Regions from separate parts of the Clostridium sp. CM037 genome, predicted to be linked through region 1. Evidence: riboswitches for the same ligand, from Rfam matches in the RefSeq annotation. Region 1 holds a riboswitch; the other holds the start of a gene.

Region 1 (3,218 bases):
GATGTTGATGCTTCGGTTATAGAAAATAAACTAAAGGATAATGAAAATTCTGATCAATTTATACCGATTATTAACATACTACGCACTGAAAAAGTAAAAATAGATGGAGTTATGAAGCTTGACGGGGTAATCCAGAACAAGCCTAAAGGTAGAGTATATCCAGGTGGGGAAGCTTTGGGGTCGCTTATAGGATACATAAAGCCGATAACCGCTGAGGAACTACAAAAGAATTCTAGTAAAGGGTATAACTCATTTAGTTTAATAGGAAAGGCAGGTCTTGAACAGGTTTATGAAGACAAGCTTAAGGGTGAAAATGGGGCAACAATATATATATCAAAACAAAATAATAACAATAAGGTTGTAATTCTTAAAAAAGAATCAAAAGCAGGTGAAAATATAACATTATCAGTAGATAGTGAACTACAGAAGAAAATATATGAAGGGATGAATAAAGAGCCGGGAGCCAGTGCAGCAATAAATCCAAAAACTGGAGAGGTATTGGCTTTAGTAAGTTCCCCGTCATATGATTCAAATGCAATTACTACTTATGTTTCTAATACCCAAAAGGCAGAATGGGAAAAAACAGGGGATCCATTTAAAAATAGATTTAAGGCTGTATATTCTCCAGGGTCTACATTTAAACTGATAACGGCTGCAGTTGGGTTAGAGCAAGGGAAGATAAAACCTAGTGAACTTATTAACATACCGGGAAACGAATGGCAACCAGATAAATCATGGGGACTCAATAAGGTTACTAGGGTTGGTGAACCGAGAGAGTCAGTGAATTTACAGGATGCATTTGTATACTCTGATAACATATATTTCGCAAAGGCAGCTCTTAATATAGGTAAAGAGGAATTTATAAAAGGATGCAACAATTTTGGAATAGGTCAAAAACTTCCAATAGATTATCCAATAGCAAATTCACAAGTAGCCAATGGTAACAACATTAAGAATGATGTAGCATTAGCAGATACTGGTTATGGTCAAGGGGAGGTCCTTATGAGCCCACTTCACCTTGCACTATCGTATAGCGCAGTTGTTAACGATGGAAATATTATGTCTCCAACTTTAGAAAGTTTGAATGAAAAGGTAAAGGCTAAGGTATGGAAAGCTAATGCAATTTCCGCGGATAATATAAAATTTGTAAAAGATGGTCTCACTGGAGTTATCGATAACCCAAATGGTACAGGTCATGCGGCAAAAGTTGATGGGCAAGCTCTCGCGGGTAAAACTGGAACAGCGGAACTTAAGAAAGATGACAAGGATAAAGCTGCAGAAGAAAATGGATGGTTTATATGTATGGATACAGCGAGTCCTAAAATAGTAGTATCAATGTTAATGGAAAACGTTAAAGAGAAAGGTGGAAGTCACCATGTGGTACCTATTGTAAAAGGAGTAATGGAATATTACTTAAATAAAACACTGAAATAGCGTTAGAAAGTAGGTAGAATGATTTACATTGCTTTAATATTTTTTTGATGTTACAATAAAAATAGTCAACTTAATAAAAATTAAATATTGTTTTAGGTGCCCTGTAACAGGGGTTAAAAGGGAAAGTGATTATAAAACCACTGCAGCCCACCGCTACTGTATTAGAGGATGAAATCCAAAGAACCATTGGGAAACTGAGAAGGTTGGAGAGTAAGATGATGCTAAAGCCAGTAAACCTGCCTATTGCTTGAAATTTTAGTCTTCGGAGGGAGGATGAAAAATGCATGATTTAACAATAATATTGGGTTATCCAATATGTGAAAAATTTAATTGCATTATTCCACATCCTTGAGATGTGGTTTTTTTATTATATAGGAAACAGCTTGCGGAAACCGCTGTGGATAACATTCTAGCTAAAAAATAGATAGAAAAAATCAGATAAATATGAGATGATTAAATCATGAAAATAAATAAGATTACTATAAAACAAATATTTGAAGATAATTATCCAGAGTTTTGGAAATTGAATAAAGAAAAGTATCCTGAAAAGATGAGAGAACATATGAATATCGAAGTAATGAAAATGATAGGATGTGGAGATATTTCATTAGGTTTTGTTGCGTATATATGCTTAAAATGTTTAGAAGTATTTAAAATAGGGTTTACATGCAAAAGTAGATTTTGCAGTAAATGTGGGAAAAAGTACATAAGTGAATGGGTAGAAAAACAAGTAAACAAGATTTTAGATGTACCGCATAGACATTGTGTATTCACAATACCAGCTGAATATAGGAATTATTTTTACTGGAATAGGGAGTGCTTAAAAGATTTACAAGACATGGTATATGAGGCTATAAACGAGTTTGCGAATGGTGTAAACTATAAAAATAGAGAAGAGTATCAGAAAAAGAAAAGGGGTAAAAAAGGAGGAGTACTTTGGCAAAGTGGAATGATAGGAGTAGTGCATACATTTGGAAGGAATGTAGGTTTTAATCCACATGTCCATGCATTGGTTCCAGAAATAAAAACAAAAGGCAATGAAGTTAAGGAGATGGAATACCTTGACTACAAATATTTCAGAAAAGTTTGGCAGTTTAAATTAATAAATTATATGATAAGTAAAAAGCCAGAGAAGAACGCAGAATACTTAAAAATGTTTAAAGATTATCCTGATGGATTCTATATAAATGCAAAATCAAGAATGAAAAGTGCAAGAGGTGCAGCAAGATATATAGGCAGATACTTAGCAAGGCCTGCGATAGCAGAATATAGAATACTTAGTTATGATGAGAAAAATGTAACGTTTTGGTATAAGAGTCATGAAACCAATGAGAGAGTAGAAGAAACAGTTACAGCGCAAGTATTCGTAGGTAGATTATTAATGCATATTACCCCTAAATATTTCAAGATGGTTAGACTATACGGAGTATATTCAGGCAGTATAAGTGTAAAAGTTCGGAAGTGTTTTGGTCTTTTGCAATACATAAAAAGTGGTCTTAAGGCAATTCAGTTCACACTAAAAATAAATTGGAAAAAGGAAACAAGAAAAATGACTTATAGAGAATTAATGATTATTAATTTTTCCAAAGATCCGAGAAAGTGTTTAAAATGCGGCCAGCTAATGGAATTGTGGCAAATATGGCATAGAAAGTATGGGTATATATATGATATGGGAACGTATTAAAAGAATTTTTAAAGGTAAAGTGAATGAGGATAGCATACCATTTCGACCACAAGAACGTGATAAAATGATACTTTTTAAATGTAAAAAATGTGGGTTTGAA
Region 2 (3,218 bases), 1.1 Mb from region 1:
AATCGCAATAAAGACAATTTTCTTTTCTTTCTGATTCATTTTTTTCCTCCTCTATTGTTTTTAATTTATATTAATCTAAGCTAACCTGCCTAGAAAATCCAACTATTTTTCAAACATTTCCTTAAATTCTTGCGTACTTTTCGGATAGGCACTAGTATCTTCCAGCAGATGTTTTTCTACAAGCAATTCATATATCTCCATCACGGTTGGCTGTTTTAGATTTGCTTGTTTTAAAATTTCTGTGTTTTGGAAAATTTCTAATGGTGTTCCATCTGCGATAATTTTTCCTTGGCAGAATACAAGGACTCGCTCCGCCCATCGATATGCGAAATCTACATCATGGGTGGAAATGAGCATTGTCTTGCCCTCCGAACCAAGCTTATCCAAAACTTCTTCTAGTATCAGTACATTTAAAGGATCAAGTGATGCAGTCGGTTCATCAAAGATAATGATTTCTGATTTCATAGCAATTATGCCCGCAATGGTGACTCGCTTCTTTTCACCGCCACTCAAATAGTGTGGCGGACGATCCTTGAAATCTGATATGTTCATGTATGCCAGTGCTTCCTCAACTCGCTTGAGTACTTCCTCTCTTGGAAGCTTTAAATTCATTGGCCCGAATCCAACTTCTGCCCTAACTGTAGATGCGATTATTTGATTGTCCGCATCTTGAAAAACAATCCCGATATTTTTTCTAAGTCCTTTTAAATTCTTCTTATTAACGACAGTACCCCGGTAAATTATTTTTCCCTGTTCAGGTGTAAATACACCGTTTATGTTCAAGAAAAATGTAGATTTTCCGGATCCATTAGAACCAATAACAGCGATTTTCTCACCTTCATTGATATCCACACTTACGCCGTCCAATGCAGACTTGCCATTTCCGTAGACGTAGTATAGATCTTCGACCTTCAATATTGATTTCCCCATAATCGCTCCTTTCTATCTTGTAACGCCCCATATCAGAATCAAAAAACTTATAAATGCTACCGCAGAGGCAATCTGTATTGTCTCTACCTTTTTATCTTCCTCCAAAAATATAAGATCCCCATCATAGCATCTGGCCTCCATTGCATCATAATAATCGTTTGCCTTTTTCAACGAAATAACCAGCATATTGCTTGCAATGCTTCCAAATGTATAGCATGAAGTCTTAAAATCACAGTAGCCCTGACGGGATTCTGCGGAATTTTTCATTTTAGTATAGACATCCATTAAAATGAAAATATAACGGTAAATGAGGTTCATCAGCTCTACAATAAGCTTTGGAACATGTGCCTTTCGAAGCACATATATAATCTCGGAGGACGGAGTTGACAGTGTCATCATTTGTAGGGCACTGATAGCTGCAAAAACTTTCAGAATCAAAAATGCCACTTCCTTAAGCTTTGCCTGAGAAGTAAACACATAGCAGAAGCCAAGATACAGGTTATACTGCCCCATTGGCTGCTTTGAAAAATCAATAGCAATTGTAAAAGTGCCAAGGAGGATAAAGATGATTGGAATCGCCAGTATTGACAAGTATTCGTTTACTGGAAGATCTCCTTTTACAATGGTCAGATAGCCCATTGCAATAATGACCACAACGGATACATAGGGATTTTCCAATACAATGCAAAGAATCAGTATCACAACAGAAAGAGATACTTTAAAAGTAGCATTCCAGTGTCTGATTTTAGAGGTATAAGCATAAAAATCAATTGAAAACCCTTCGCCGTGTTTATGTCCGGTTCCATGGTGATGATGATGATGTGTCCCATCCCCTTTTTTCCATTTGAAGAAAAAGCCCACCATTAGAAAAATGGCACATAAAATAATAATTTTTCCCATTTCACATCTCCTTTGAATTTTCACCCCATGGCAGCATTCTGGGAGATTTTAGAATAATAAAAATAGATGAAGCATAGTAAACAATTACACCTACAATCTGATTTAAAAATCTAAGGCCAGATAATGTAACTATAATCGCATTGAAGCACCCGGCGAAAACGATGATATTCTACCTAATGATGTTTAGGTTCGTTTTGACAATTTGTAGTATAGGCCTGTCTACAAAACAAAAAGCCTTCTAACTAAAGCGTTAGAAGGAAACGATTCAAAAATATGCTTAATCATATAAAATCAACAAACAAATTTTCATTATAAAGCCCTCTCTATCACTCGTAGAGTTTGTAGTGCGAAAATATGGGCCGGTATTCTGACTCAAGAATCATTATTTAAGCGCGCCTTCCCCGTTTTCGAGTGGCATAATGCACTTAAATTCATCTATTACAGCTACGAGATAGTTCAGGATTTTAACCTGATTCCCTTTTAATTAATTTAAACCTATATTTTATTATTTAATTTTTATAGTTCTTTCACACATGTACTCATTATATAGTAGCCTTATTATTACAAAAAATCAACTACTTTAGTTGTAAAAAGATAATATTTTTCAAATTTTCACAAAATAATACATTATACTATTTTCTCAAATTAATGCTACAGTAAAAAAAGGGACCCACTAGGGGACCCTATACGTACTTTCTCATGTGCTTTAATGCAGTTTTTTCCAGTCTAGAAACTTGAGCTTGGGATATACCTATTTCACCTGCTACTTCCATTTGAGTTCTTCCATCGAAGAACCTTAAATTTAAGATTAACTTTTCTCTAACATTTAATTTTTTCATTGCCTCTTTAATCGATATATTTTCAAGCCAATTATCATCTAAATTTTTGGTGTCACTTATTTGATCCATTACATAAATTTCATCTCCACCAGCGTGATAAATAGGTTCAAATAAAGATACAGGATTTTGTATAGCATCTAAAGCAAACACTACATCTTCCCTTGGTAATTCTAATTCTTTTGCTATTTCAGCTACAGTAGGCTCTTTATTGTCTTGATTCACCAATCTGTCCCTAACTTGTAATGCTTTATATGCAATATCCCTTAATGATCTACTAACTCTTATTGAGTTATTATCTCTTAAATATCTTCTTATTTCCCCAATAATCATAGGAACTGCATATGTTGAAAATCTAACATTTAGACTTAGATCAAAATTATCAATGGACTTCATTAAACCAATACAGCCTACTTGAAATAAATCATCTACGTTTTCTCCTCGATTATTAAAGTGCTTTATCACACTTAAAACCAATCTTAAATTTCCTTTAATAAATTTTTCTCTACACTCATACTCACCATTTTGTATCCTAAATAGTAGCTCTTTCAT

Evidence for each region. A riboswitch is a leader RNA that binds a small molecule or an ion and turns the genes downstream of it on or off. The one in region 1 is predicted to bind cobalamin.
Region 2: it holds a riboswitch for cobalamin, as region 1 does, so the genes downstream of both, cbiQ (cobalt ECF transporter T component CbiQ) here and ACWJKP_RS13005 (IS91 family transposase) in region 1, are expected to answer to the same signal.

Annotation. Positions count from the first base shown of each region.
Region 1 covers NZ_CM143650.1:2,673,244-2,676,461, reverse strand. The annotation lists gene ACWJKP_RS13015 (penicillin-binding transpeptidase domain-containing protein) at 1-1,434, shown strand, start outside; partial or broken gene ACWJKP_RS13010 (hypothetical protein) at 1,490-1,552, shown strand; cobalamin riboswitch at 1,512-1,692, shown strand; gene ACWJKP_RS13005 (IS91 family transposase) at 1,895-3,118, shown strand; gene ACWJKP_RS13000 (hypothetical protein) at 3,099-3,218, shown strand, end outside.
Region 2 covers NZ_CM143650.1:3,767,360-3,770,577, forward strand. The annotation lists gene ACWJKP_RS18065 (energy-coupling factor ABC transporter permease) at 1-39, opposite strand, end outside; gene ACWJKP_RS18070 (energy-coupling factor ABC transporter ATP-binding protein) at 103-930, opposite strand; gene cbiQ (cobalt ECF transporter T component CbiQ) at 943-1,794, opposite strand; cobalamin riboswitch at 2,171-2,344, opposite strand; gene sigG (RNA polymerase sporulation sigma factor SigG) at 2,514-3,218, opposite strand, start outside.